One region of the Ruminococcus sp. J1101004sp1_RTP21198st1_B9_RTP21198_201120 genome, then DNA from elsewhere that is predicted to be linked to it. Evidence: predicted binding sites of a transcription regulator. Region 1 holds the regulator's gene; the other holds the start of a gene.
The links. Region 1 encodes Rex, which represses fermentation and respiration genes when NADH is low (regulators of the CRP and FNR family bind a similar motif). Its sites were predicted from a motif close to ATTGTTAANNNNTTAACAAT; they were not measured.
Positions count from the first base shown of each region.

Region 1 (16,163 bases):
TTACTTTTACTTTTCTGAAAATAAGTATTTCCAACTTTTTTCATGTGTATACATGTGTGGTATTTTTCCCGTAATTCGTTACGGGTTCTTATAAAAGCCGGTAACGGAACCATTTCCGTCTGTATTGTTCTTACCTGACGCATACCTGCAAAAGGCTTTCCAAAGGATACGCGTCACAATTTGTCTGGGTATGCTCAGTCAAAATGTGTCAGCTCGCCACACTCTTTCCCATCGCGGATATAGATTCTTGGCACACGTTTGCTGATATTACATACAAATTCATAAGAAAAACGGCCGGACAGATCTCCCAGTGTATCTGCACTGATAACCTCATCCCCATCTTTTCCAAGCAGTGTCACTTCATCCCCTGTCTTTACATCCGGGATTTCTGTCACGTCTACCATAAACTGATCCATACAGACTCTGCCACAGATCGGCGCTTTTTTTCCATGAATCAGAACCCAGCCTTTATTAGAAAGCATTCTTGGGTATCCATCTGCATATCCAACAGGAATCGTCGCCATCTTTGTAACATGATCTGTCGTGTAGGTTCCACCGTAGCTTACCTGAACCCCCGGCTCCACATCTTTCACGTAGGAAACATGACTCTTTAGGGACATTACAGGTTTCAGCATTACAATGTCTTTTTCTACTTCCTCAGAGGGATAAATTCCATAAATGGTAATTCCGGCACGGACAATGTTCAGATTGGCTTCCGGTACACGGATTATTCCGGCACTATTGGAACAGTGATGCAGTGGAATATGGATTCCATTTTTTTCCAGAAGATCCGCAAAATCAAGATATCGTTTCAGCTGAACCATTGCCGGGGTGCGGTCGTATTCATCTGCTCTTGCAAAATGAGTGAATAAACCTTCAATTTCCACATTGGGAAGAGCTGCAATCCTGCGGATTTCCTCCAGACTCTCTTCTCTGTCCTTAAATCCGATCCTGGTCATGCCTGTATCCGCAGCCAGATGGATCAGACCTTTTTTGCCCGCTGCTTCAGCAGCTTTGTTAAATTTCCTGGCAGTCTCATAATCACAGACGGCCATGCGCACATCATTTTCGGCAAGTTTCTTATAATATTCTTCAAATACCAGTCCCAGGATCAGAATCGGTCTTGTGATCCCGGCTTTTCGAAGCTGTAATGCCTCCTGGGCTGTAGCCGCAGCAAATCCCCATATATAATCAAATTCCTCAAGCATTCTCGCAATAGGTACTGCACCGTGACCATATGCATCCGCTTTGATCACTGCGATGATCTTTGTTCCCTCTTTTATGTTCTTCTTCATCTGTTCAAAATTATATCTGATTGCATCAAGAGAAATCAATGCTTTGATTCTGCTGTATTTTTCCATAACATTTTCCTCGATTTTCTAAATTTATCAGAGCATGCCTCAAAAGGCGTTCTGCAAAATGTACGTCACAATTCTCATACTTTACTTTGAACTTCTGCCAGTTTCAAAACTTCCGGCAGGGCTTCGATCATATCCTTCGCCGTCATGCCGTGAGATCCTTTTTTCTCTCTGGCAATATCACCGCAAAGACCGTGAATATACACTGCCAGGGCAGCTTTATAGGAAAGTTCCTGTTCTTCCTCACAGCTTAAATACATGCAGAGAACAGCTGCGATAATACCGGAAAGTACATCTCCGCTTCCTGCTGTGGCCATTCCCGAATTACCAGAAAGATTCAGATACAGCTTTTCATTCCGGTCAGTCACTACTGTACATGCGTCTTTCAGTACCAGAACACCGCCACTTTTCTCTGCATACTGATAAGCACGGGCTACAGGGTCTTCCTTTAGTTCTGATACATCCAAGCCGCAAAGACGGCTCATCTCGCCCATGTGGGGTGTGAGAATGGTCTGTTCCCCTATTAATTTCATCCACTGTGGATGCATTGCCAGAATATTCAGACCATCTGCATCCAGTATAACAGGCTTTCCTGCTTTTGCTCCGTTTTCCAGGAACCAAAGCATTCTTTCCTTTCCTGAGCCTTCTGTTCCAAGTCCTGGACCGATCACCAGCACATCACACCAGTTTAAATTTTTCCTATTGGCTTCCTCATCAAATTCGCTGGTCAGCATTGCCTCAGGCAAAAGGCTCTGTAAAGGAATCCGGTTCTCTTCCACAGTCTGGATCTTCACCATCCCGGCACCTCCATGAAGTGCTGCACTGGCACTCAGGCAGGCTGCTCCGCACATTCCCTTCGAACCCGCTACAAGAAGGACCTTGCCAAATGTTCCTTTATTTCCCCATGGTTTTCTTGCCGGAAGAGTTTTCACGTCAGATTTTTCTATATACCAGGCAGCCTTGCTTGCAAGCTCACTGCCATCACGGTCCCGGTCATAAATCCCAATATCCGCCACCACAGTTCTGCCAGCATAAGCTCTTCCAGGATACAGACAAAGTCCACGTTTTTTATATGCAAATGTTACGGTAAGATCTGCCTCAAAAGCAGTTCCAAGAACAGCTCCCGTATCTCCATGAATGCCAGACGGAATATCCACCGCTGCTTTATACGCAGGAGCTTCATTCATATGGTCAATTATCTCTTTGTAATTCCCGGTAATCTCCCTGGAGAGTCCAACGCCGAAAATTCCGTCTACTATAACAGTATATTCATCCCATACAGGGTTATTCATTACCGGTACCTGGTAGCTCATGGCAATGTCCCACTGGTGTCGGGTTTCTTCTGTCATTTTATCCGGATTTCCTGCAAGATAAATCTCAGAACGGATCCCTGCCAGATGCAGAAGTCTTGCAATGGCAATGCCGTCACCTCCGTTATTGCCAGATCCGCAGACGGTCAGAATCCGTTCTTTTTTCAAATTTCCAGAACCGTTTTTCTTTTCCAGATATTTCCGGATCTCTTCTGCTGTGGCAAGTGCTGCCCTCTCCATGAGAACCAGAGAGGGAACATGCATATTATGAATGGTGCCATGGTCAAGCAGCTTCATCTGACTACAGGTTACAACTTTTTTCATAAGACCACTCCTAATGCAAAACTGCCGCCCGGTCTCCTGTAAATCCTTCAGCGAGACAAGCAGCAGTCCTCTTTGACTTTTATTCTTTGTTTTCTTTATGTTCGTTACGATACTGGCTTAAATTGTAAGACAGAGCCATCAGGCTCTCGGACAGATGAACATTCTCCACGATCACATCCTCCGGGGCGTCAAGATCTGTATGGGCAAAATTCCAGATTGCCTTGATTCCATTGTCAATAAGAACCTTCGCCATCTCCTTGGCCTTATTCTTCGGCAGGGTTAAAATAGCAATCTCCACCTGATTCTCCCTGATAAATTCCGGGAGACTGTTGATCATCCGAATCTCAATCCCGCGAACAGAAATCCCCTCCAGAACCGGGTTTATATCAAAAATTCCAACCAGACGGAAGCCACGTTTTTCGAAGTCTCCATAATTGGCAAGTGCCTGTCCCAGATTACCTGCGCCCAGGATGATCATGGGATGAATGGTGTCCAAACCCAGTATTTTACCAATTTCTGTATAAAGATATTCTACATTATATCCATATCCCTGCTGTCCAAAACCGCCAAAATTATTTAAGTCCTGTCGGATCTGTGAAGCAGTCACATGCATTTTTTTACTCAGGTCGTTGGAAGATATACGTTCCACCTTCTCTTCCATCAGCTCCCCCAGATAGCGATAATATCTTGGCAATCTCTTAATTACCGCCTTTGAGATCTCTTTTGCATCCAAAATGTTCCCCTCCTTGTTTCCGCTGCCTGTATTTTTCCGCTAAAAACGCATCGCGGAACATTACCTGTAAACGGCAGCCCGCGTAACACTATGTCAATTATACCGAAATGTTATTTTCTTGTCAATTAAAGTTGTGCAGAATTACAAATTTTTGCAAATTTTTTTGTGATTTGACAATTATTCTTTCAAAAAATAAATTTTTCAAGTATAATATACTATTGAACATTCTAATAATGCTGTTTCTGTGTATACAGAACCGCCTTTTTAAGGAGGAACTTATGATTTTATCATGTCAGAGCATCTGCAAATCTTTTGGGGAAAAGGTGATCCTGCAGGATGCTTCTTTTCACATAGAAGAACGGGAAAAGGCCGCTCTCATCGGCAATAACGGTGCGGGGAAAACAACTCTTCTTCGTATTATCATGGAGGAGATTTCCGCGGATTCCGGTCAGGTGGTCATTGCCAAGGATAAGAAGATCGGTTATCTGGCCCAGTACCAGGATATCCACGGTCATCACACTATTTACGAAGAACTGATGACCACCAAGCAGTACATTTTGGATATGGAGGACAAGATCCGTTCTCTGGAGCAGGAAATGAAATACGTAGCAGGAGACAAACTTGAGAGCCTGATGAACAGCTACACCCGCCTGACTCACCAGTTTGAGCTGGAAAACGGCTACGCTTATAAAAGTGAAATCGTAGGTGTTTTAAAAGGTCTTGGATTTGAAGAAGAAGACTACGGCAAACAGATTGAGAACCTTTCCGGCGGTCAGAAAACCCGGGTTGCACTTGGCAAGCTTCTGATTTCCAAACCGGATATTCTCCTTCTGGACGAGCCTACCAACCATCTGGATATGGAGAGCATTGCATGGCTTGAGACCTATCTTCTCAACTACCCGGGTGCTGTATTTATCGTTTCCCATGACCGTTATTTTCTGGACAAGGTAGTTACCAAGATCGTGGAGATCGAGGCTGCCCAGATGAGAATGTACGAAGGCAACTATTCCGCTTATGCCCTGAAAAAAGCGCAGCTGCGTGACGCCCAGTACAAGGCTTACCTGAACCAGCAAAGAGAGATCAAACATCAGGAGGCTGTTATCACCAAGCTCCGCTCCTTTAACCGTGAGAAATCCATTAAGCGTGCTGAGAGCCGTGTAAAAATGCTGGACAAGATCCAGCGCATTGAGAAACCAATTGAAATTGATAACCAGATGCGTATTTCCTTGGAACCACGTTTTATCAGTGGAAATGATGTACTTACTGTAGAAGGACTTTCCAAGGCTTTCCCAGGACAGACTTTGTTTACAGATATTAATTTTGAAATCAAACGTGGGGAGCGTGTTGCCCTGATTGGCAACAATGGTACTGGTAAGACCACAATTTTGAAGATTCTCAATGGAATTGTGGATGCTGATGCAGGACGCTTTGCCTTGGGTTCCAAGGTTCAGATCGGATACTATGATCAGGAACACCATGTTCTGCATATGGAGAAAACTATTTTCCAGGAGATATCAGACACATATCCGACTCTCACTGAGACTGAAATCCGCAATATGCTGGCTGCTTTTCTTTTTACAGGAGATGATGTGTTTAAGCTGATCTCCTCTCTCTCTGGTGGTGAACGTGGCCGTGTTTCCCTGGCGAAGCTGATGCTCTCAGAAGCCAACTTCCTGATACTGGATGAGCCTACCAACCATCTGGATATTGCATCCAAGGAGATTCTGGAGGAAGCACTGAACAGCTACACAGGAACTGTCCTCTACGTTTCCCATGACCGTTATTTTATTAACCAGACTGCTACCCGCATTATGGATCTGACCAACCAGGCCATTGTCAATTATATCGGTGATTATGATTACTACCTGGAAAAGAAGGAGGAGATGACCCGGATTTATGCTCCTGTTCAGGAGACCGCCGCTCAGGAAGTTAAGGAAAACGTCTCTGAAACCAAACTCACCTGGCAGCAGCAGAAAGAGGAACAGGCTCTGAAGAGAAAACGGGAAAATGAGCTGAAGAAAGTGGAAGCACGGATTGAAGAACTGGAAACAAGGGATAAAGAAATTGATGAAACCATGGTTCTGCCAGATATCTGTACGAATGTGGCAGAATGCACGAAGCTCAGCCGGGAAAAAGCTGCTATAGCAGAAGAACTGGAAGGACTTTATGAGAAATGGGAGGAGCTGGCATAAATTACCAGTAACCTGTTCTTTTGAGCCTTACATTTCATATTTATTTCAAAAACAGGAACGAATTTCGAATATAAATATCCGAAACCGTTCCTGTTTTTTTATAACAATATTAACATTTTTACTTTAAACAACTTATTAAAGCTGTCTGTTTTATTACATGGCCTCAAGTTTCTCTCTGATTGCAAGAATAAACTCGCGGCTGTTAAGGACTTTTACATCTTTTAAAGAAGTAATCAGTGCCAGGTCTTTGGTCATCTGTCCGCCTTCGATAGTGGAAAGGGTTGCTTTCTCCAGTTTATCTGCGAACTCTATAAGCTCCTGATTCTGATCCAACTCACCTCTTTTTCTCAGAGCACCGGTCCAGGCGAAGATTGTTGCTACAGAGTTGGTAGAGGTCTCCTCTCCTTTCAGATGACGATAGTAATGTCTCTGTACAGTTCCGTGAGCTGCCTCATACTCATAATATCCATCCGGAGAAACCAGTACAGAAGTCATCATTGCCAGAGAACCAAATGCAGAGGAAATCATGTCACTCATAACATCTCCGTCATAGTTCTTACAGCCCCAGATAAATCCGCCTTCTGCTTTCATTACGCGGGCTACTACATCATCAATCAGACTATAGAAGAACGTAATGTCTGCTGCCTCAAATTTATCCTTAAACTCAGCTTCATAAATATTATGGAATATTTCTTTAAATTTGCCATCGTATGTTTTGGAAATGGTATCCTTGCCGCCAAACCACAGATCCTGTTTCGTATCTAAGGCATAATTAAAGCAGCATCTTGCAAAGCTGGTAATGGATTTGTCCAGGTTATGAACACCCTGGATCACGCCTGGAGTATCAAAGTGATGGATCAGCTCCGTTCTCTCCTCGCCGTCTTCTCCTTTGAATACCAGCATAGCATCTCCTGGTTTGTCAATGTACATCTCGGCATTCTTATATACATCGCCGTAAGCATGACGGGCAATGGTGATAGGTTTCTTCCAGTTCTTCACACATGGCTCGATTCCCTTTACCACAATGGGAGCACGAAAAACAGTTCCATCCAGGATTGCACGAATAGTTCCGTTAGGGCTTTTGTACATTTTCTTCAGATTGTACTCAGACATTCTGGCTTTATTCGGGGTAATGGTGGCACATTTAACAGCAACTCCGTATTTCTTGGTGGCTTCCGCTGCATCTATAGTTACCTGGTCATCAGTCTCATTTCTGTATTCCAGTCCAAGATCATAGTATTCTGTCTTCAGATCAATAAAAGGAAGAAGAAGCTCATCCTTGATCAACTGCCACAGAATTCTGGTCATCTCGTCCCCATCCATCTCAACAAGAGGGGTCTGCATTTGAATTTTACCCATTATTACCTCCTAGTATATGTTTTGTGGTAACTGTGAACTATGTCCGCAGCAACCCTATTTTAACGTAATTCCAAGTCTCTGGCAAGTCTCTGCTACAATTGCTTCAAGTTCTGTATCACAAAGCACAGTAACACGGCCATCCTCATACTGCTGGTCAACCCAGGACTTGATCATCTTTACAAGCTCGCTGTTCTTATCAACCTTCTGGTCGCCCTTCAGGCGATAATGGCTGTCGATCCAGTGTGCGATTCCGGCAGCTCCGGAAGTATTGGAAACGGCAACCTCAACCGGGCGGTTCAGGAATTTCTCGGTATCAAATACATTATAGATTTCCTCATTTTTCAGAAGTCCGTCGGCGTGGATACCAGCTCTTGTTACATTGAAGTTCTTTCCAACGAAGGGAGTTCTTTCCGGTATGTGGTAGCCAATCTCTTTCTCATAGTACTCAGCAAGCTCTGTGATAACAGTTGTATCCATACCTCCAAGGTTTCCGCGAAGCTGTGCATATTCAAATACCATTGCCTCAAGAGGTGTATTTCCGGTACGCTCTCCGATACCAAATAAAGAAGTATTAACACCACACGCACCATACAGCCATGCTGTTGTAGAGTTGCTGACTGCCTTATAGAAGTCATTATGTCCATGCCACTCGATCAGTTCAGAAGGAACGCCTGCATGAACCATAATACCATAAATAATACCAGGTACAGAACGAGGGATCACGGCACCAGGATAGTTAACACCGTAGCCCATGGTATCACAGCAGCGAACCTTAACCGGAATGCCGTACTGCTGGCGAAGCTTCATCAGCTCAAGGCAGAATGGGATAACATAGCCATAAATATCAGCTCGTGTAATGTCTTCAAGATGGCAACGGACAGAAACACCGATTTCCAGACATTCTTTTACAATGCTTAAATAATGCTCCATCGCCTGTTTACGTGTCATTTTCATCTTATAAAAAATATGATAATCGGAACAGCTTACCAGGATACCGGTCTCTCTCATACCCATATCACGGACAAGCTGGAAGTCCTTCTTATTTGCACGGATCCAGCTGGTAACCTCAGGGAACTCATAGCCTCTCTCCATACATTTCTCAACAGCATCACGGTCTTTCTTACTGTAAAGGAAAAATTCAGAAGCACGGATCCTTCCTTCCGGTCCGCCCAGCTTATGAAGGTAATCATAAATCCTTACGATCTGCTCAGTGCTGTATGGTGCTCTGGACTGCTGGCCATCACGAAATGTCGTGTCGGTGATCCAGATATCATCTGGCATATGATGTGGAACAACTCGGTCGTTGAATGCAATTTTCGGTACTTCAGAATATGGAAAAAGATTTCGGAATACATTGGGAGTTGCAACATCCACAAGCGGATACATATGCTCCTCTAACTGAAGCAGGTTTGTGTGGCGATTCATAGAAACACGTCTGTTTTCCATAGATATTTCCTCCTCATCTCTTGGAACTCTTGCTGTCCATTTTACTCACTTAAAGCGACTTCGTCAAGTGCTTTTATACTGTAAAGTGATAATTCTTTATCAAAGTTTGTGTATTCTTTTTCGTACATTTCTTCAAATCACTTAAGCAGAAATCCTTTTCACACAATTGGCTGCTTTTACATTTTCAGAAACTTTCTGCGGTTAAATTTCCCCCACCCTTGCAGGTTTTGAGGCAGTCCCATATCCTCTGCGCTATTCATCAGCATAGTTTTGATATCCGTATTGGTAAGTGCAGGATTTTTTTCCAAAGCACAGGCAATGGCACCTGTCACCAGAGGCGTAGACATAGAGGTGCCGCTTTTCACACCATAGGAATAAGGTTTTCCAGGCACGCAGGACATAATTTTATTTCCAGGTGCCACAATATCCGGCTTGCACACGCATTCCGCCGTTGGTCCTCTCCCTGAAATAGCACTGCGCCCTTCCAACAAATCGCTGGAGCCCACTGTGATCACTTTTTTGCTGCTTCCTGGAGCTGTGATACTGCCCGGCCTTGGTCCCTGGTTTCCGGCAGCTGTGACCACTACCACTCCTTCATCCCACAGCTGCTCCACACTTTCCAGAAGCCTGGCATGGTTTCTTTTTGAGTTACAGGTAGTTCCCACAGAAATATTTACCACCCGGATCCTGTACTGCTGCCTGTATTCCCGAATCCACCGAAGAGCCCGAAGCACGTCATCCTGACTTCCATTTCCATAACGGTCAAGCACTTTCAGCGCAATGATTCCGCAGCCAGGTGCTGCGCCTCTGTATTTTCCCATGGAAGCAGTGCCATCTCCTGCCACCAGCCCGGCTACATGGGTGCCATGTCCATTATCGTCATAAGGTCTCCTTTTAAAATCCAGGAAATCATAAAAAGTCCAGATCCTGCCAGTAAAATCTATATGCTCATAAATCCCGGTATCCAGAATACACACACCGATTCCTTTTCCGGTATAAAAAGATTTTTCCATTATTTTCCCCGATAAAAAGAAACTTATAATAAATTATGTTTCCATTTTTCAATCTGCTTTAAAATTATAGACAATTTTTGAAATTCTCAAAAATTTTTGTCGCTTTTTCTGAGCGTATATAGTATAATAAAAATACGCATAAATTCGTATTTATAAAAGGAATTTTCCAGTAATATCAAACAATTATTTCAGGTGACAAAATGGAGTAAGTCACAACTATACATGAGAGGACGAAAATAATATGGAAAAAGACAACAGGCAGACTCCGGAGGACAAATTTCGCTATTATTCCGGAGCTATCAGACGTGACATGGGGAACCTGCTTAAGTGGCTGCTTCTGGCAGTGGTGGTAGGATGTATAGCGGGAGCTTTTAGTACTTTGTTTTCTTTTGTGCTGAAGGCAGTGACCGGTTACCGCAAGGCACATCTGTGGACCTTTTTTCTCCTGCCCCTGTTCGGACTTTGCATCGTATTTCTTTATGAGAAATTCGGAAAAGACGATGGCGGCACGAATCAAGTCCTTTCTACAGTCCGTTCCCAGGATGATGTGCCCTGGAGATCCGGTCCGCTGATTTTTATTTCGACTGCATTGACACATCTTGCCGGTGGTTCAGCAGGACGTGAGGGTGCAGCTATTCAGCTGGGTGGCAGCATTGCCAATCTTCTTGGCAGATGGATCCATCTTGATGAGGAAGACCGTCATGTGATCGTTATGTGTGGTATGAGTGCTGCTTTCTCTGCACTATTTGGCACACCAATGGCTGCAGCTGTTTTTTCCTTGGAAGTAGTCAGTGTAGGGGTTATGTATTATACAGCTCTTATGCCCTGTATGATCGCATCTTTGATCGCATCCCATTTTGCGGCTGGTATGGGCGTTACGCCGGAAGCTTTTCACGTAGTAAATATTCCTGCACTTTCCCTGGAAACAGGGCTGAAAATGGGCGTTGTAGCCCTTGGATGTGCAGTGATCAGTATTGTCTTCTGTATTATTTTAAATGAGACAGCCAGATTCTACGGCCGGTTTTTTTCTAATAAATATGCACGGGTAGTGGTCGGTGCCGTTCTGGTTATTTTTATTACACTGATTCTTGGAACTACGGATTACATGGGAGCCGGTGCTGAGCTTATTGAGAAAGCAGTGGAGACCGGAGACACCGATTATATGGCTTTCTTCTGGAAAATGCTCCTTACCGCACTGACTATGAAGGCTGGTTTTCGCGGAGGCGAAATCGTTCCGTCTTTCTGCGTAGGCGCCACTTTCGGATGCATGGCAGGACAGCTGATAGGGCTTTCTCCCTCCCTTTGCGCAGCCTGCGGAATGGCTGCTGTTTTCTGTGGTGTGACGAACTGCCCGATTACTTCTATTCTGATTGCCTTTGAAATGTTTGGCTTTAAGGGAGTGTCCTTCTATCTGATTGCCGTTTCTATCAGCTATGCGGCTTCCGGATATTATGGACTGTATAAAGATCAGACAATTGTATATTCTAAATACAAAGCCAAATATATAAACAAACACACAAAGATGTGACAAGCCCTGAAATGATAATATTCATTTTGCAGAGATTTTTTCGAAGCTCTATCCTCTGTCAAATGTTCACTACCTGAAATTTGCAGGAATCCGCGTTGCGGGCGTGGCAAAGCAACATCCAAAACATTCCTGTAAAATATAAAAAACGGCACACAAGCTGCCGTAAAAAGAAGGGGGTACATTTATGAACCTTGAAAAACTTTTTCACCTGAAGGAAAACCACACTGACGTGAAGACCGAAATCATGGCCGGTATTACCACATTCATGACCATGGCTTACATCCTCGCTGTCAATCCCAACATCCTTTCCGCAGCCGGAATGGACCGCGGTGCAGTCTTTACTGCTACTGCACTTTCATCCTTCATTGCAACCTGCCTGATGGCACTGTTATCCAATTACCCGTTTGTCCTGGCACCCGGTATGGGACTGAATGCATACTTTGCATATACCGTAGTTCTTGGCATGGGTTATTCCTGGCAGCAGGCTCTGGTTGCTGTATTTGTGGAAGGTATCATCTTTATCCTGCTTTCCCTTACCAATGTTCGTGAAGCGATCTTTAACTCCATTCCTATGACACTGAAACACGCAGTTTCTGTTGGAATCGGTCTTTTCATCGCATTTATTGGTCTGCAGAATGCAAAGATCGTTGTAAACAATGATTCCACACTGGTAAGCATGTTCTCCTTTAAGGGCTCCATGTCAGATGGTTCTTTCAATTATCTTGGAATCACTGTTCTTCTTGCCCTGATCGGCGTACTGGTTACCGGCATTCTTCTTGTAAAGAATGTAAAAGGTGGTATCCTGTGGGGCATCCTTATTACATGGGCGCTTGGAATCCTTTGTCAGTTTGTGGGGCTTTATGTTCCAAATCCGGATGCAGGTTTCTACAGTCTTCTCCCGGATTTTTCCAATGGAATTTCCGTACCGAGTATGGCTCCTACCTTTATGAAAATGGATTTCGCAGGAGTTTTCTCACTTGACTTTATCGTTATCATGTTTGCATTCTTATTTGTAGATATGTTTGATACTCTGGGAACTCTGATCGGTGTTGCTTCCAAGGCAGACATGTTGGACAAAGACGGTAAGCTTCCAAAAATCAAAGGTGCTCTTCTTTCCGATGCTGTTGGCACTACTGTAGGTGCTATGTGCGGTACTTCTACTGTTACCACATTTGTTGAGAGCGCTTCCGGTGTTGCAGAGGGCGGACGTACAGGTCTTACTTCACTTGTTTCCGCTGTTTTGTTCGCACTTTCCCTGTTCCTTTCCCCGATCTTCCTGGCGATCCCTTCCTTCGCCACAGCTCCGGCTCTGATCGTGGTTGGATTCCTTATGCTGACCTCTGTTACCAAGATCGACTTTGACGACCTTACAGAAGCGATTCCGGCATTTATCGCAATCATTGCAATGCCGTTCCTGTACAGCATTTCCGAAGGTATTGCACTTGGTGTTATCTCTTATGTTATTATCAACGTCTGTACTGGAAAAGCTAAAGACAAAAAGATCAGCCCGCTTATGTATGCACTGGCTGTTATCTTTGTTCTGAAATATGTATTCCTGTAAAAACAGAATGAAATAATTGTACGATTTGCAGTAACATTATTCACGGAACATCACCTGTAAATCGCAATAAATAATCCTAAAAATTCCCCTGCCATGGAACCACGCTTTCCTGGCAGGGGAATCTTTCTATAACACTACTTAAGGGGGGGGATAAGGTAGATTACATCTGTGAAATCATCTCGTAAATCTGTCACTGTTCACTTTGCAGTTAGTAACCGCTTCGCGGAACATTAGCGTTTTACATTGAATGCGCTCATTCCAGGATATAGTGCTGCATCTCCAAGCTCTTCCTCGATGCGGAGCAGCTGATTGTATTTTGCAACACGCTCTGTTCTGGACGGAGCACCGGTCTTGATCTGGCAGGTATTTAATGCTACTGCAAGGTCAGCAATCGTAGTATCCTCTGTCTCGCCTGAACGATGGGAAGAAATTGCTGTATAACCAGCCTTATGAGCCATCTTGATTGCCTCAAGAGTCTCTGATACAGATCCGATCTGGTTCAGCTTGATTAGGATGGAATTGCCGCATCCAAGAGAAATACCTTTGGAAAGTCTCTCTGTATTTGTTACAAACAGGTCATCACCTACCAACTGCACTTTATCTCCCAGTTCTTTGGTAAGCTTCTTCCATCCTTCCCAGTCTTCCTCATCAAGCGCATCCTCGATGGAGATGATCGGATACTTGTCAACCAGCTTTTTCCAGTGGTCGATCAGCTCGTCAGATGTGTAAACAGTGCCGGCCTTTGGAAGCTTGTACTCGCCAAGTTTACCAGTCTTCCACTCAGAAGAAGCTGCGTCCATAGCGATCATAAAATCTTTTCCTGGCTCATAGCCTGCATTCTTAACAGCCTCAAGAATTGTCTCAATTGCTTCTTCGTCAGATTTCAGAGCTGGTGCAAAACCACCCTCATCACCAACAGAGGTTGCAAGTCCTCTTGATTTCAGAATAGCTGCAAGAGCATGGAAAACTTCTGCACACCATCTTAAGCACTCTTTGAAGCTTGGTGCTCCAACTGGCATGATCATGAACTCCTGCACGTCAAGTCCTGAGGAAAGTGCATGGCAGCCGCCGTTTACAATGTTCATCATCGGTACTGGCATACGGTTTCCGGAAATACCACCGAGGAAACGATAAAGCGGGATATCAAGGGCTGTTGCAGCTGCACGGCAGCATGCGATGGAAACAGCCAGGATTGCATTTGCACCAAAGTTTGATTTGTCCTTGGTTCCGTCAGCTTTGATCATCGCCTTGTCAATTGCATAAATATCGGATGCATCCATTCCTGAGATTGTGTCATTGATGGATGTATTAATGTTCTCTACAGCCTTTGTAACACCTTTTCCAAGGTATCTGTTCTTATCATTATCTCTAAGCTCCAGAGCCTCAAATTCGCCTGTAGAAGCGCCGCTGGGAGCAGCTCCTCTGCCGATGGTTCCATCTACCAGATAAACCTCTGCTTCTACTGTAGGATTTCCTCTGGAATCCATAATTTCTCTTCCAGTGACTTTCTCAATTTCTAAGTAATCCATGGTATGTATACTCCTTTCATTTTTCAAAGGAACTCCTTCGCGAACTGCTTCCCGGAAAAGTCCAGCCGCAATCCGCATCATATTATGTCAGCGGTCTTTCTGCCATAATAAGGAGTCCAAATGATTTACACCGTTAGGTTAGCCATTCCTAACTCTGTAATTAGTATAAACTAACTATAACGAGATTGCAAGAGAAATAGGTGATAATATTTTTCATGATGTGTACGTGGTTTGTTTTCCGGTCACACTTCCACGATGTATTCTGATAACCGAGAAATAACAGGCTCCAGAGCCTGTTTCAAACGCGCTCTAGTTCAGGTAATTATACACTATACTGAAAATTTCCTTGATTCCATTTATGCCCGTATATTCATTTGCCATGGAATATATCACGATCACATAATCCGTCTTCTTGCCATATACGATTGCAGCATCATGCTGGTAATTGTCTGTCTCCCCTGTTTTATTTCTTGATTTCACACCAGAAGGCAATCCTGCAGGAATCTTGTAGCGGCGCTCCTGATTCAAAAGCAGATTTAACATCTGCCTGGAGCAGGATCGGGAGACAGCTTTATTTTTATATATTTTTTTCAGCAGTTTTCCCACGTCTTTCGCAGAACTTCGATTACTTCCAAGGCCATCGTTCTGATAATAACTGTTGCTTGGATGAAGAGAATGATGCACTCCAGTGCCCGTATACCCCTGCTTTTTCAAATACCTGTTAATATAATTGCACCCTGATGAAAAACTGACATTTCCAAGTGTCCTTACAAGCTCATTATAGCACTCATTGTCACTGACCGTGATCATACTGTTCAGAAGACTTTTCACTGTTCCATTCAGGTTGATCCGCTTCTTATTGCCGCTGGCATAAACTGCTTCCATAACAAAAAGCTTGATCACACTGGCTGGATACATACTGGTTTCATTAATAGACAAAATATCCCCTGTTTTCAGATTTTCCACATACACAGACCAGTTGCCGCTGTACCCATTTACGGTGGACTGGAGTTTCTTCTTCAGTTTTCCCAGACGTACCTCTTCTTTGGCACATTTCCTGCCCTCTTCATTTACATACACATTCTCTGAAACCATCTGACTTGTAGCGATTGTTCCGTTGGCTGTAAGATAATAACCCTTATACCAACGGTTTGTGTACAATTTTCCATTTTTATTTAATGCCAGCTTTTTCCCTTTAATGGTAATCCAGCCTGCATTCTCTTTCCCATTTTTCTTCCCCTGTATAAATAAAACGAGATAGAACTTAACTTATTCTCACTCTATAAGATTCGCAAATTTATCGCCATATTTCTTTTTACTAATATACGCCATTATAATTCCTAAAAGAATCCATCCACCGACAATAATCCATTCCTGCCAGACCAATGTACAATTCGTCTCCGGAATAATATACATGGCGGACATGGTTCCTGACATAATAACTGCAACTATTCCTACAAATTTGTAGTGTTTTACCTTATATGGTCTCCTCATATCAGCTTCTTTCCTTCTTAAAACTATAAAGGACAGTGATACAATGCAATAAGCAAAACAGCAGGCAAAATTTCCTGCATCAACAATCCACACAAGCATTGACCGGCCAAAAAACGGGGAAATAACTGATAATGCCCCAATTAACAGCAATGAATTCACAGGTGTATTGTATTTCTTATGTAGTACAGCAAATTTCCTGGGAAGCATATAGGAAACAGACATAGAATACAAAGCTCTGCTCCCGCCAATCAGGAACGAATTCCAACTGGTAACAATACCGCAAAGACCACCAATTATCAGGACTTTAGCCATATTA
Region 1 covers NZ_JBCOMI010000007.1:41,564-57,726, forward strand. The annotation lists gene alr (alanine racemase) at 195-1,361, opposite strand; gene AB5618_RS06170 (NAD(P)H-hydrate dehydratase) at 1,436-2,992, opposite strand; gene AB5618_RS06175 (redox-sensing transcriptional repressor Rex) at 3,072-3,725, opposite strand; gene AB5618_RS06180 (ABC-F family ATP-binding cassette domain-containing protein) at 4,004-5,917, shown strand; gene AB5618_RS06185 (NADP-dependent isocitrate dehydrogenase) at 6,071-7,276, opposite strand; gene AB5618_RS06190 (2-isopropylmalate synthase) at 7,331-8,722, opposite strand; gene AB5618_RS06195 (S8 family peptidase) at 8,899-9,735, opposite strand; gene AB5618_RS06200 (chloride channel protein) at 9,977-11,263, shown strand; gene AB5618_RS06205 (NCS2 family permease) at 11,448-12,824, shown strand; gene eno (phosphopyruvate hydratase) at 13,055-14,353, opposite strand; gene AB5618_RS06215 (serine hydrolase) at 14,663-15,514, opposite strand; gene AB5618_RS06220 (APC family permease) at 15,629-16,163, opposite strand, start outside.

Region 2 (16,163 bases), on a different contig from region 1:
AGTGTTCTCAAGAAGAATGATCTCGCCGTCTTTCATGTCAGCTACTGCTGCTTTTACAGTGTCATCTACAACAACCGGGCTTGGAACGAATTTCACTTCCTGTCCGAGAAGTTCTGTGAGACGTTTTGCAACAGGTGCAAGAGAAAGCTCCGGTTTCGGCTCTCCTTTCGGTTTTCCAAGGTGAGAGCAAAGGATAATCTTTCCACCATCTGCAACAAGCTTCTTGATTGTAGGAAGAGCTGCTACCAGACGGTTCTCATCTGTAATCTTACCGTCCTGCAGAGGTACATTGAAGTCACATCTTACGAGGACTCTTTTGCCTTTTACGTTGATGTCATCAACAGATTTCTTATTCAGCATCTTGTTATGCCTCCTTATAAAATTTAACTTTTTATACAGACAAAAGGGTCCGGTCCTATTCAGACCGGACCCTTCTCTGAGTCTTATTCATATGCTGTCAAGCCGTGGCTTGTCAGCATTCGAAAACCCTACTCTGCTTCTGATTAAGCGTTAAGCAGTTTGCCAAAGTGTTTGATTGTACGAACCATCTGGCTTGTGTAGGAGTTCTCATTATCATACCAGGAAACAACCTGAACCTCTGTTGTGCCATTCTCAAGTGGAAGAACCATTGTCTGAGTAGCATCGAACAGAGAACCAAATCTCATACCAACGATATCGCTGGAAACGATCTCATCTTCGTTGTATCCGAAGGACTCGTTAGAAGCTGCTTTCATAGCTGCGTTGATCTGCTCTTTAGTTACATTTCCTTCAACAACTGCTGTAAGGATTGTAGTAGAACCTGTTGGGGTTGGAACACGCTGTGCGGAACCGATCAGTTTGCCGTTCAGTTCTGGGATAACAAGACCGATTGCTTTAGCAGCACCTGTGCTGTTCGGAACGATGTTAACTGCAGCTGCACGGGATCTTCTCAGATCGCCTTTTCTCTGCGGTCCGTCAAGTGTCATCTGATCGCCTGTGTAAGCGTGGATTGTGCACATGATACCGGATTTGATTGCAGCAAGATCATTAAGTGCTTTAGCCATTGGAGCTAAGCAGTTTGTTGTACAGGAAGCTGCGGAAATGATGTGATCCTCTTTTGTAAGAGTCTCATGGTTTACATTGTAAACGATTGTCTTAAGGTCGTTTCCAGCCGGAGCGGAAATGATAACGTGTTTAGCACCTGCATCGATATGAGCCTGAGCTTTGTCTTTGGATGTATAGAATCCAGTACACTCAAGAACTACGTCTACACCGATCTCTCCCCATGGAAGCTCAGCAGCGTTAGCTTTTGCATAAATTTTGATTTCTTTTCCGTCAACTGTGATGGAATCCTCTCCAGCTACTACTGTATCTGCAAGAGCATATCTTCCCTGAGTTGAGTCATATTTTAATAAGTGAGCGAGCATTTTAGGAGATGTTAAGTCGTTGATAGCAACGATTTCAAATCCTTCTGCACCGAACATCTGACGGAATGCAAGACGACCAATACGTCCAAAACCATTAATTGCAACTTTTACTGCCATGATAAATTCCTCCTATGAATTAAATGGTAAAAATTATGTGAGTGCTTCAATCTTTGTGAAAGAAACATCAACCTATAGCGTATTGTACCTAATTCCGAACAAAAATTCAAGCCTATTTTCAAAAAAATAACAAGCAAATTGCCACAAATATCCTCTGATATGATATACTGCTCTCAAATGAGACAATTAAGTCCCTTTTATGACACAGTGGCAGCATTTATGCACATTTTTTCCTTTCTTTTTCGTGTAGGAAGAATTTTTTTCACATGTTCCTTCGCTGTACACTTATCCATAAAATATATCTTTATATTTACAGAAAATATATTTTTAAAATACTTTGCTTGGTTTATAATTCATAAGGAGGTTATTATGAAAATACTTTCCAACTCTCCCGGAGTTTTGTGGGACTGCCACATGCATTCTGAATTTTCCGCAGATTCCGGCACTCCCACTGAGGATATGATCCGCCAGGCCATTGCACTGGGGTTTAAGGGAATCTGCTTTACAGAGCATCTGGATCCAGACTATCCACCAACTCCGGATGACCTGGAATTTGCCCTGGATATTCCCGCCTATTACACCAAACTCAACGAACTGAAAGAGACCTACAAGAATCAGATTCACATCCATTTCGGTATTGAGATCGGTTTGCAGCTTCATCTTAAACAATATTTTCACAATCTTTTAAAAGAATATCCTTTCGATTTCGTGATTGGTTCTTCTCACGTAGTCCACGGTGCCGACCCCTACTACCCGGAATTTTTCCAGGGCAGGAACGAGGAACAGGCCTACCTTGAATATTTCGAATCCATTCTGGAGAATCTGGATGCATTTCATGAAATGGACACTTATGGACATCTGGATTATATTGTCCGCTACGGTCCAAACAAGAACCAGTTTTATTCTTATAAAAAATATCGGAACATTCTGGATGCGATTCTGAAAAAACTGGCAGACACAAATGTAGGACTGGAGGTCAACACCGGCGGTTATCACTACAGGCTTGGAGAGCCAAACCCATGTACGGATATCATCCGACGTTATAAAGAACTAGGGGGTGAAATCATCACCATTGGTGCTGACGCGCATACACCGGATAAAATCGGCTATGCCTTTGACAAAGCATCAAAGGTACTGAAAGAATGCGGATTTGAATATTATACAGTATTTGAAAACCGGAAACCAACCTTTGTAAAGCTATAAGGAAACCCTATTTTGCCATGCACTGCAGAAGCGATCAGCTTCTCACATCAGCCCGGCTTTTAGAACGTGTTAAAAAAATGCCTCATCGCCAGAATAAGCGATGAAGCATTTTTTGCGTTTCTTTTCAAATTCAGCTTGAGGTATTATTTTTGATTGCCACTCAAGACCAGGTCAGTCATTATTTCTGCACTTTCTCCAAAAACAGAGAAATAATTCCTTTCTTTTCCTTCTCATGTGCCTTGTTATACAAAGATCTGCACCATTCTGTGATAACTTCGATTACGACCGGAGAGAAGGTCATCAGGATAAATACCAGGATGATCATTCCGAACTCCAGTGAGCCAAGTGCAAGCAGGTTCTGCACACATACGGCTGCAAAGAAGAAAATAAACTGCATACCGTAAATAATGATTTTCCTGTACCTGCTAAGCGGCGCGTATACCGTCTTCAAAGCTGCCATGTAATTCCATCCTGTTACCAGGAAACAGGCTGTACTCAGCATTACATTGCTATGGTAAACGTTCTGGCAGACCAGCATAATGGTAAATACACATCCCGTGATGGTGACTGCTGCTGGGAATGCATTCATAAATACATAACGCAGAAAACCACTCTCAATCTTGTTGAAGTTGTTTTCCTGGGCGAGCAGGAAGGTTGGGATACCCACTGCACAGGCACTGATCAGGGACATCTGAATTGGCTCAAACGGATAGCTATCGCCCCAGAAAATAGTAATCAGACACAGCAGCGCAGAGAAAATAGTTTTGATCAGGAACATGGAAGCTGCGGTGCGGATGTTGTTCACCACACGGCGTCCCTGGTTCACAATCTCCGGCATAGCAGCGAAATTAGAATCCATAAGGACTACATTTGCAATGTTCTTGGCAGCGTCACTTCCCTCTGCCATAACTACGCTGCAGTCTGCCTCTTTCAGTGCCAGAACATCGTTCACACCGTCACCGGTCATGGCAACTGTATGCTTCTGTTTCTGAAGGGCAAGCACCATCTCTTTCTTCTGCTGCGGGGTTACACGGCCGAATACGGAACACTCTGCAACGGCACGCTCCATATCCTCCGGTGTAGTGATAGTGGTGGCATCAATATATTTATCTGCATTCTCCAGGCCTGCTTTTTTTGCAATGGCAGAAACAGTCACAGGATCATCACCGGAGATCACTTTCAGATCTACGCCCTGGTCTTTGAAAAATGCCAAGGTTTCAGGGGCATTATCCCTGATAATGTCAGTGAGCATAAATAACGCAACCGGCTTTAACCCTTCCGGAAGCTCATTCTCCCGATTCAGGTTTGGGCTATGCGCCAACACCAGAACACGTAAGCCTTCTTTTCCATAAGCAGCACACTGCTTGATCAAGTCTTCATTTCCATCCGGAAAAAGGAACTGAGCAGCACCCATCAGATAAGTTCCTTCTGTTTTAAAGGCTACACCGCTGTATTTGCGGTCTGAGGAAAACGGAATGCAATGATCTACCGGCATGTCCGTTCTTCTGGAGAAGCGTTTGTGGAGTGCATCTGCGGTGGCATTCTTATCCTTTAAAACGGACATCATGTTTGCCATGACACGCTCGATCTCGCCCATGGTCAGTTCTGGCTGGGCGCCGCTGATGGCCAAATCAGTATTGACATTGCCCTGTGAATCTTGTGCTGACAGCTGTTCAGTAGTTCCCATAACAGCTCCTATCTGCAATTGTGCCGCAACCACGGATACTTCAGACTGCGCCTCTGCAGCTGCCATTTCTGGAACTTTCTGAGCTTGATTCGCTGTTCCATTTATTGTACTTTCGCTTATATTCTCATTTTCTGCTTCCGGAGTCCTGATCTCCATACCCTCCACATAGGGCTGTACCTGCTCCACACACATGGTACCGGCTGTGATGGTTCCGGTTTTATCCAGACAGAGGGTATCCACTCTCGCCAGAGTCTCAATACAATACAATTCCTGCACCAAAGTATTCTTACGGGTCAGCGTCAGCGCACCAAGAGTCAGCGCCACACTGGTAAGGAGCACCAGTCCCTCAGGGATCATTCCAAGGACAGCAGCCACCATATTCACTACTGCATCCCGGATTCCGTTTCCCGCAATGTAATATTGCTTATAAAACAACAGCATTCCCATAGGAACTATGATCACACTTATAGTCTTCAGAATCGCATTCAGGGAATTACGAAGTTCTGAGTTATGACGTTTAAATTCCTTAGCCTCGCTGGTAATCTGAGATGCGTAATTATCCTTGCCAACGTGGATAACCTGACAGCAGGCCTCTCCGGATGTGACAAAGCTTCCTGAAAAAAGCTCGTCTCCTTCATTTTTCTGAAGGTTATCCGATTCACCGGTCAGTAGGGATTCATTGACCTCAATACTGCCCTCAAGCACCTTGGCATCTGCAGGCACCTGATCTCCTGTTTTCAGAAAAAGGATATCGTCCAGAACCAGCTTCTCCGTGGAGATAGACCATTTTTTGCCTTCACGCAAGACCACTGCCTTGCTCTCCGTAAGGATAGCCAGCTTATCCAGCGTCTTTTTCGCACGCACTTCCTGGATGATTCCGATCACCGTATTGATCACAATAATCCCCATGAACATGGAGTTCTTATAGGAGCCAACCAGCAATACCATAATCATCAGAGCCAGGTTCAGAAAGTTGAAAAATGTAAGCACATTCTCCCTTATGATCTGCTTATAGCTTCTTGTGTTAGGGTTCTCATTGGCATTGATTTTCCCCTCTTCAATTCTTTGTTGTACCTGTTCGTTTGTCAGTCCTGTCATCGTTACTTCCTTCATTCTTATGTTTTCTTTAAGGATGTTTCGTTTTTACTCTTTTTCTTTCCTGGAGCATGTTAAAAAAATCAGATTACTGCTCACAGAAGTATACTTCGCGTAACTTTATTATAAGCAGCAACAAATTCAGGGCAGATGATAACATCCGCCCTGATGAATTCTCTTTACGGTCTGCCTCATCTTTACCACCTATTTATCTGTAACGAAATAAATCTGCTTAAGGATTCGGTTTCCTGTAAAAAATATTATTCTTTTGTATCGATGACGACACCTCATAATTACTGCAGTTCGCAGTAACTATTAATACTCTTCTTCCTCTGCCTCTTCACCCTCATGGATGTCAGACTTCGGTTTCTTCAGACCTTCGATCTCAATGTGATGCTTCTGTGCGTAATCCCACAGTGCAGCATGTACAGCCTCCTCTGCAAGAAGAGAACAGTGTACTTTCACTGGCGGAAGTCCATCAAGAGCCTCCATAACAGCCTTGTTGGTAAGCTTCATAGCTTCCTCGATGGTCTTACCTTTTACCATCTCAGTAGCCATACTGCTGGTTGCAACTGCAGCACCGCAGCCAAAGGTTTTGAATTTGCAGTCTCTGATAATATGTGTCTCATCATCGATATCCAGGAAAATTCTCATAATATCGCCGCATTTGGCATTTCCTACTGTACCGACACCGCTTGCATTCTCTATTTCTCCAACATTACGTGGATGCTGGAAATGATCCATTACTTTCTCACTATACATCTTTTTTTCCTCCTGGCAAGTGTTTTAATCAAATTTTTTATTTTTTTAACTATTCAGCAGGCACTATTCCGCGAGGTGTTTTTTGTGAACGTAGTTCACAGAAAGCCCGAGAATGTCGGCGCGAAATCATGCAAAGCATGATTTCTGTGCATCGCGAAGCGTGTAACTGTGAAGGTACTGAACAGTTACTGTTTTTTTATAAAATCTTCATATAATGGAGACATTGATCTCAGGTAAGCTACGATTTCTTTCAGCTTATCTACTACAAAATCAGCATCTTCCATGGTAGTCTCCTCGCTTAAGGTCATACGCAGGGAACCATGTGCAATCTCATGCGGGAGTCCGATTGCCAGAAGTACATGGGACGGATCCAGAGAGCCTGATGTACAGGCGGAACCGCTGGATGCACAGATGCCATAATTGTCAAGCATGAGCAGCATGGACTCTCCTTCGATGAACTGGAAGCTTACATTTACGTTATTTGGAAGACGTTTGGTACGGTCACCATTTAATTTCACATACGGAATCTCTTTCAGGATTCTTTCAATGAAATGATCTCTTACCTGAATCTCTTTGTCTGTACGTTCTTTCATAGTGCGGACTGCACGATCTGCAGCAACACCGTAACCTACGATTCCAGGAACATTCTCTGTACCTGCGCGGCGCTTTCTCTCCTGCGCTCCACCGTGTACAAAGGAACGGATCTTAACACCCTTACGGATGTAAAGGAAGCCGATTCCCTTCGGTCCATTCAGCTTGTGTCCACTGGAGCTGAGCATATCGATTCCTAATTCATCTACATTGATCGGCACCTGTCCAAAAGCCTGTACTGCATCTGTGTGGAAAAGGATGCCGTGCTCTTTGGCAATTGCACCGATCTCTTTGATTGGCTGAATAGATCCAATCTCGTTGTTTGCAAACATAACGGAGATTAGGATGGTCTCTGGTGTGATTGCTTTCTCAAGCTCGTCAAGCTTCACAATACCATTCTCATCTACATCAAGATATGTGATCTTCGCTCCGCGCTCTTTCTCAAGATATTCGCAGGTGTGAAGGATTGCATGATGCTCGATCTTGGTTGTGATGATGTGGTTTCCTTTGGATTTATATGCTTCAAAGGTGGCTTTCAGTGCCCAGTTATCAGACTCTGAACCGCCAGCTGTGAAATAGATTTCTTCTTTCTTGGCACCAAGTGCATCTGCGATCTGGCCTCTTGCCTTGCTGACGCCTTCTTTGCTCTTGGATGCGAAGTCGTAAATGCTGGATGGATTTCCATACATTTCGGTAAAATAAGGAAGCATTGCTTCTACTACTTCCGGAGCGGTCTTGGTAGTAGCCGCATTATCCAGATATATCATTTTTCCCATTTTTCTTCCTCCTGGTTTATTGGTATCAATTCGATATGAAAGACTCCCGGGAAAGGGTTATTTCATCTATCTCCTTAGGTACTTTTCTATTTCCTAGTATTTCTCTTGGATTTCTATCCCACTTTACCAGATAATAGCAGTTCTGTCAAGGCACATTTACAGCATAAACTAACTAAAAGGATGAAGAGGATAGGCGGATTCTTATGTCTGACAAACTTTTTATCAAAGGAACCCTGATTCTTACTCTTACCGGCCTTGTCAGCCGCCTGATGGGTTTCTTCTATAGAATATTCTTATCTCATACTATTGGTGCACAGGGAGTGGGAATTTACCAGCTTACGCTTCCGGTTCACGCAATCGTACTGGCAGCCTGCTGTATGGGCATTCAGGCTGCTATTTCCAGGCTGTGTGCCTCTTTCACTGCCCTTGGAAAAGAAAAAGAGTCCAGAGATGCGCTGCTTCTTGGAACATTTCTTTCGATGGCACTTTGCGGACTTTTATCTTTTCTGGTCTATTGGAATGCAGATTTTGTGGCTTCTGCTTTGTTAAAAGAGCCGCGTACTACGGTTCTGCTTCGTATTCTTGCCTTTAGTTTTCCTTTTGCAGCCTTGCATTCATGCGTAAACAGCTTTTATTATGCCAGAAAAACGACTGGAATTCCAGCTTTTATCCTGCTTCTTGAGCAGACTTCCCGGATTGGCAGCACTTACGTGATCTACCTGATTCTGATTTCCCAGAAAAAAGAGATTACCCCTGTAATAGCGGCCGGAGGTGCACTTTTCAGTGAGCTTACAGCCACTGCAGCATGTATGTTGGCGCTTGGGCTGGATTTTTCCAGGGAAAATTACAAACCAGCCGCCAGACTGCTTCGACGTATTTTACGAGTATTTTCTCGTATAAACAAAGGCACTCACAGAAATTCACCTTCTGCTGTAAAATATATTTCACATATACAACCAGCTTCTGCCAAAAACAATACTGCCACTTCCATAAATGCTCTTATAAAAGAGATCGCCCAGATTGCAGTTCCCCATTCTGTCAACCGGCTGCTGCTTACCTTACTCTCTGGCATCGAAATGGTTCTTATTCCCCAAAGACTGCTTCTGGCTGGAATAAATCGGACTGATTCCCTGTCTGTGTACGGAATTTTTACCGGAATGGCGCTGCCGCTGATTCTTTTCCCGGCAACACTGACAAATTCTGCCTCTGTTATGCTGATGCCTTCTGTGGCTAGTTTACAGGCCCTCGGTCATGAAAAAAAAATCCGTCATGTGATCCGCCGCACCTGTGAAAACTGCTTTTTCTTCGGAGCCTTCTGTACATTCTTTTTCTTTATTTTCGGAAAATCACTGGGAAATTTTCTTTTTCACAGTGAAACTGCGGGGATTTACATAAGGACGTTAGCTTTTATCTGCCCTTTTCTTTATACAAATACTGCACTGGAAAGTATTCTGAACGGCCTCGGGCGCCCGGATACCTGCCTTTTTCACAATATTGCAGGAGTGTGTATCCGAATTGGATTTGTTTTCTTTTCCATTCCTGTGCTTGGAATCCGTGGATATTTTTACGGAATGCTCCTTTCCCAACTAATTCTTACCTTGCTTCATTTCATTTATCTAAACAGACTGGAGCGTGTTTGAAAAATCATTCCTGCAATTTGCCTATCGACATTTTTTCCATCATAGTCTATAATATTGAATCGAAAACAAATTTTGCCGATAAAAGGAGAAAATACCATGGGATTTGAATTCATCAAAAAGCTTCCAACCCCCGACGAGATCCGCAACCAATATCCCATTGATGCAAAGATCAAGGCACTGAAAGAGAAACGTGATCAGGAAATCCGTGACGTATTCACCGGAAAATCCGATAAATTTCTTGCAATCATTGGTCCCTGTTCTGCAGATAATGAAGATGCTGTATGCGACTATCTGCTGAGACTTCGCAAAGTTCAGGACAAGATCGCGGATAAAGTTTTAATCATTCCTCGTGTTTATACAAATAAACCCCGTACTACCGGAGAGGGTTATAAAGGAATGGTACACCAGCCAGATCCGGAGAAAAAACCTAATATGCTTGCCGGTCTTGTTGCCATCCGTAAAATGCACATCCGCGCTATTGAGGAGAGCGGATTTACCTGTGCGGACGAGATGCTTTACCCAGAGAACTGGCGTTACCTTTCCGATCTTCTTTCCTATGTTGCTGTAGGAGCACGTTCTGTTGAGGATCAGCAGCACCGTCTCACTGTCAGCGGTATGGATGTTCCGGCGGGAATGAAGAATCCTACAAGTGGTGACTTCAGTGTTATGCTGAACTCTGTTGTTGCAGCTCAGGGAAGCCATACATTTATCTACAGGGGATGGGAAGTTGAAACTACTGGAAATGAGTTGACACATACCATTCTTCGTGGTGCTGTAAACAAACACGGAGAAGCTATTCCCAACTACCATTACGAAGATCTTCGTCTTCTTTTCGAGAAATATTCCGCTAAGAACCTGAAGAACATGGCTACCATCGTGGATACCAACCATTCCAACTCCAACAAGCAGTACGAGCAGCAGATCCGTATTGCCAAAGAAGTTCTTCACAGCCGTCAGGTTGATTCTGATGTTCGTGGACTGGTAAAGGGTCTTATGATCGAGAGCTACATTGAGCCAGGCAATCAGAAAATCGGACCAAATCATGTATATGGTAAATCCATTACAGATGCTTGTCTTGGATGGGAAGAATCTGAGAAGCTGCTTTATACAATCGCTGAGATGTGCTAGCACCTGTTTGAAAAATCATTTCCGCAATCTGCACGCCCCACTTTGCGGTATATTTTCAGAAATAATATTTATTTATCTCCTGTATTCTGATTTCGGAATGCGGGAGATTTTTTTAGGCACACTCTAATATCTTCCGATAGCATTTTCGGTCAGACAATTTTATAATACAAGAAAGAATCTTACTTTGCAAAATTTCCTATTGCATAAAAAAGAATCCTGCTTGCAGGATTCTCCGCCTGCGGCGGGTCGCCTCGAGCGACAACTACCTTTCCGCCACAGTGCGATCCTGCCCGGTAGGGCTTTTTATGTAATAGGAAATTCCAACGGAATTTCCTATTACATAAAAAACTGCCCACAGGTCTCACCCATGGACAGTTATCATCTTATCCGCTCTTCTCAATGTCTTGGATGTGCTTTCATATACACATCTCGCATCCGATTAATATTCATGCTTAAATATACCTGAGTCGTAGAAATATCGGAATGTCCCAGCATTTCCTGGACGCTTCGGATGTCTGCTCCATTCTGCAGCATATGTACTGCAAAAGAATGTCTCAATGTATGTGGCGTAATATCTCTGTGAATTCCAGCCTCCTGGGCATAGCCTTTCAGCATTTTCCAGAATCCCTGACGGCTCATGGCCTTACCGGAGCAATTTGTGAACAGCGCATGCTCTGAATCATCTTTCACAAATACCTTACGTCCCTCTTCAAGATAAAGATTCAACGCTTCCTTGCTTACATTTCCAATCGGAATGATACGCTCTTTATTCTCCTGGCAAACCACATAGCCAAGCTGAAGGTTTACATCTGTGGTCTCCAGATGGATCAGTTCGCTGACACGCATACCAGTAGCATATAAAAGCTCTAACATAGCCTTATCCCGAATTCCCTTAGGCGTAGTCAGATCTGGCTGCTTCAAAAGATCGTCAACTTCCTGAATACTGAGAATCTCCGGAAGCTTCTTCTCTACCTTTGGAGATTTCAGATTATCTGTGGGGTTCTCTTCCATCTTCCTAAGTGCAAACATGTGTTGAAAAAAAGCACGCATGGAAGCAACACTTCTTGAAATAGTGGATGACGCGAAGTTCTCTTTCTCCATATAATCCATGTATCCCATAAGATCAAATTCACGGACATCTTCCGCTTTCATAATCCCCTTCATTTCCAGGTATGCAGCCATCTTGTTCAGATCCCGCTGATAGGAAACCTCTGTATTCTGGGATGTTTTTTTCGTATTATGTAAGTATTCAATAAACTCGCGTATTTCCTGTTCCATATTGTTTACTTCCTGTCTCTTTTGTTATAAATTCATTTCATATAGTCCACGATCATACTGCTTTAGACCATGTTTGAAAAAGATTCTGGAGCGTGTTTGAAAAAGGCTTTCTGTAAGATGTGCGTCACAATTTGTGGGAGATTTCGCCCGGAATTCCTATTGTCCATTGCATTTGCTCTTTCACGCTTTATTGCAGGAACGGGCTACCTCCCCACAATAACTGATCTTAAAATGTATTTGTATTATACTTTGTAATTGACATAAAATCAAACCTTTTTTTCGGCCAAAAATCGTATAAAAACAAGCTTTTTTTGCCCATTTTACAAAATAACGTCGCTTTTATGGTAACCAATACTATATCTTGTATTTTTCATATTATTCTCATTCAAAAAATTTCGAAAAATCCAGAATTTTGTTTAAAATCCATGGATTTACACGCCATTCCAAAAGAATTCCCACACCGTATAAAGCTGTATATAAGAGCACTTTCAGGAGATAAGCGCTTACTTTCTGTGGAAAAATTCCATGATTGCGCCAGATTCCCATAGATTCCCTGTAGACCATCTGATACACCGAATCCCATAATGGCAGATAGATTAGATAATGCGGAAAAAGAAGTGCTACGGCAACTGCGCCTCCGGTAAGTCCGAACTGCAGAATAGACATGGAAAATACGATTCCCAGTCCAATCCCGGTAAAAAACATCGCCATAATTGCCATAGGGACTCCAAATACAGTAAAACCACAGATTAGAGAAAGGAAAAAAATCCCACCGCGCATCCAGAGAATCTGCAAAAGATAATCGATTCCTCCTGCTTCTGTTTTCCCATAGGTTTCCAAAAGGTACACTGCGGAAAATGCCTGCTGCTTCCAGGAAAAACGGTATATAAAGTTCGGGATCAGCATTCCTGCAAGAAATCCTGCAAGCAGCAAAGTCAGTCCTGGAAAAAAACTTTTCTTTTTGATACTGAGTAAATTTTCCATATATTCACCCTGTACCATTGTACGCAAGCGATGATTTGATTATGAATTACATAAAAAAATTCTTTTTGATTTTCCATGAATCAGCCCATGCAAGCATAGCTCGTTCATGGCTGCCGTCCGGGACTTTCATAATAAAAACCGCCTCCGCATCCTTCATATAGTATGAAAAATGCGGAAGCGGTTTCTTAATATTTCTTAATGTAAATTAACTCCGATTATTTGGCATAATCAACAGCTCTGCTCTCGCGGATCACATTGACTTTGATCTGACCCGGATACTCAAGCTCAGCCTCAATCTGCTTCGCTATGTCTCTTGCGAGAAGTACCATCTCAGAATCATTCACATGCTCAGGAACTACCATAACACGGATTTCTCTACCAGCCTGGATTGCAAAGGATTTCTCAACCCCCTTGAACTGATTGGTAATATCCTCAAGCTGCTTCAGTCTGTTGGTATAAGTCTCCAGTGTCTCTCTTCTGGCACCTGGACGCGCCGCGGAAATCGCATCTGCTGCCTGCACGATACAGGCAATAAGGCTCTCTGGCTCCACATCACCGTGGTGTGCTGCTACCGCATTGATCACAATAGGTGATTCCTTATATTTCTTACAAAGGTTTACACCAATCTCAATATGGGATCCCTCAACTTCATGGTCAATAGATTTACCGATATCATGAAGCAGACCGGCACGTTTCGCCATGCGCACGTCTACACCAATTTCACCGGCAAGCAGACCGGAAAGCTGTGCTACTTCAATAGAATGCTTCAGCGCATTCTGTCCATAACTTGAACGGAATTTCATACGTCCAAGAAGTTTCAGAAGCTCTGGATGAATACCATGAACTCCAACATCCATAGCTGCATTCTCGCCATCCTCGCGGATCTGAGTTTCAACTTCTTTCTGTGCCTTCTCAACCATTTCCTCGATTCTGGCCGGATGGATACGTCCATCTACGATCAGTTTCTCAAGTGCTACTCTTGCCACTTCACGTCTGATAGGATCAAATGATGAGAGAACTACTGCCTCAGGAGTATCATCAATGATAAGGTCTACACCTGTCAGGGTCTCCATAGTACGGATATTACGTCCCTCACGTCCGATAATACGTCCCTTCATCTCATCGCTTGGAAGCTGCACTACGGAAATAGTAGTCTCGGCAACATGGTCTACCGCACATTTCTGAATGGCATTTACCACATATTCCTTGGCTTTCTTTCCTGCCTCTTCCTTCGCCTGGCTCTCAAGTTCCTTGTAAAGTCTGGCAACATCAACTTTAACATCGTCTTCCACAGATCTGAGCAATTCTTCTTTTGCCTGTTCGGAGGTCAGACCGGAAACACGTTCCAGTTCCTGTACTCCTTTCAGCTCGAGTTCATCTACTCTCTTTTCTTTCTTCTGCAATTCAGCAAATCTCGCTGTGCACTCTGCCTCGCGCTTCTCAACTGCTTCAGCTTTCTTATCAACGGTTTCTTCCTTCGATAAGACACGCTTCTCATATTTCTGCAGTTCGTTTCTACGTTCCTTGGTTTCCTTCTCCAGTTCGTTCTTTGTACGGAGAGATTCTTCCTTTACTTCCAATAAAGTTTCACGTTTCTTTGTTTCGGCCGCTTTTAAGGCTTCATCAATGATGCCTCTGGCCTTTTCTTCAGCTGACCCAATCGTTTCTGCGTCTTTCTTAACTTTGTTATCCACAGAAACTTTACTAGTAATAGGAACTGCAATCAGTAGAGTGGCTACTACAGCGACAACTGCAACAATAATTGTTGTCACAGGAGCACCTCCTCAATATTTAGTTTTCATTGTGCAATCACAACAATACAAGTTTATCTTTTTTTTAGAATTATGTCAAGTTTTTCTACACAAAAACAAAATTTAAATTTCCAAAGAAACGTCTAGCGTTACTGTTCACTCCGCGACCAGTAACACGCTTCGCGATGCACAGAAAGAATCCAGCAATTTATCAATAGCTTCTCTCACAGGTAATATTCATGTCTTCCAGCACGTGGGAAATATCTCCATAGGAAAAACCTCTTCGAAGGAGAAATCCCTGGAGGCGGCGCATCCCCTTCTCGTCCAGGGCAGTACCAGGCTGACACTTTTTCTCTACTGTAGTTCGGAGAATGGCCAGTTCATCTGGCTCTTCAATCTCTGCAGCCTCTTCCCAGGCTGCAAGGGCAGTCTCGCGGTCAATTCCTTTCCCTGAAAGCCCCTGGAGAATCTTCTGACGGCTCTTGGTTCCCATGCGGAAGGAAATATAATTCATGGCATAGCGGTAATCGTTCAGATACCCATAGGAACGCACATAGTTCATGGCATCCTCTGTGGCTTCTGCTGAAAAGCCTGCCTGACGCAGCCGGTCAGACAGGCCTTTCTCTGTACGGTCCATATGCTCCAGAAGAAGCATTGCCTTTCTTCTGGCATTCTTTTGCTCTTCAGGTGTAACCGCCATATTTTATTCCTCTTCTGCTGCCGGAGCGTCAGATTCTGGTGTAGTTTCTTCTTGCTTCACATCCTGCTGCTCTTCTTCCTCACCTGGAAGAAGGTGATAATGGATACGAACCTTGCGTTCAATCTCATCGCAGATGTCCGGATGCTCTTTCAGGAACAGCTTGGCATTCTCACGTCCCTGGCCGATCTTATTTCCTTCGTATGCATACCATGCACCGCTCTTATTCACAATGGAATTCTCAGCAGCAAGATCAAGGATATCCCCTTCCTTGGAGATGCCGGTACCAAACATAATATCAAACTCAGCCTGCTTAAATGGCGGAGCAACCTTATTCTTAACAACCTTGATCCTGGTGTGGTTTCCAACCATCTCGCCGCCCTGTTTCAATGTCTCTACACGGCGTACATCAAGACGTATGGATGAATAGAACTTAAGGGCACGTCCACCAGTAGTTGTCTCCGGGTTACCAAACATAACACCAACCTTCTCACGGAGCTGGTTGATAAAGATCACAACGCAGTTAGACTTACTGATAATAGCGGTCAGCTTACGAAGTGCCTGTGACATCAGACGTGCCTGCAAACCTACATGACTGTCTCCCATGTCACCATCAATCTCTGCCTTGGGAACCAGAGCTGCAACGGAATCCACGATGATAATGTCAACTGCACCGGAACGAACCATGGTCTCTGTAATCTCCAGAGCCTGCTCACCATTATCCGGCTGGGAAATGTAAAGATTATCAATATCTACGCCGATGTTCTTCGCATATACAGGGTCAAGAGCATGCTCGGCATCGATAAAACCGGCAATTCCGCCTCTTTTCTGAACCTCGGCTACCATATGTAATGCAACAGTGGTCTTACCACTGGACTCTGGTCCGTAGATTTCTATAATACGTCCCTTCGGCACACCGCCTACCCCAAGTGCAATGTCAAGGCTCAGGGAACCGGTAGGAACAGTCTCCACCTGCATATTGGCACTGGACTCACCCAGTTTCATTACAGAGCCCTTGCCATATTGCTTCTCAATATGTCCAAGAGCC
Region 2 covers NZ_JBCOMI010000012.1:51,996-68,158, reverse strand. The annotation lists gene pgk (phosphoglycerate kinase) at 1-360, opposite strand, end outside; gene gap (type I glyceraldehyde-3-phosphate dehydrogenase) at 504-1,523, opposite strand; gene AB5618_RS10020 (histidinol-phosphatase HisJ family protein) at 1,893-2,726, shown strand; gene AB5618_RS10015 (cation-translocating P-type ATPase) at 2,905-5,526, opposite strand; gene nifU (Fe-S cluster assembly scaffold protein NifU) at 5,824-6,270, opposite strand; gene nifS (cysteine desulfurase NifS) at 6,456-7,637, opposite strand; gene AB5618_RS10000 (MATE family efflux transporter) at 7,841-9,277, shown strand; gene AB5618_RS09995 (3-deoxy-7-phosphoheptulonate synthase) at 9,374-10,405, shown strand; gene xerD (site-specific tyrosine recombinase XerD) at 10,802-11,683, opposite strand; partial or broken gene AB5618_RS09985 (DUF6783 domain-containing protein) at 11,708-11,821, opposite strand; gene AB5618_RS09980 (DUF6783 domain-containing protein) at 11,780-11,938, shown strand; gene AB5618_RS09975 (stage II sporulation protein M) at 12,065-12,667, opposite strand; gene rny (ribonuclease Y) at 12,883-14,439, opposite strand; gene AB5618_RS09965 (regulatory protein RecX) at 14,630-15,118, opposite strand; gene recA (recombinase RecA) at 15,122-16,163, opposite strand, start outside.
Region 2: a site for Rex is predicted at 1,638-1,657, ahead of gap (type I glyceraldehyde-3-phosphate dehydrogenase). Genes of this name have one in related genera too.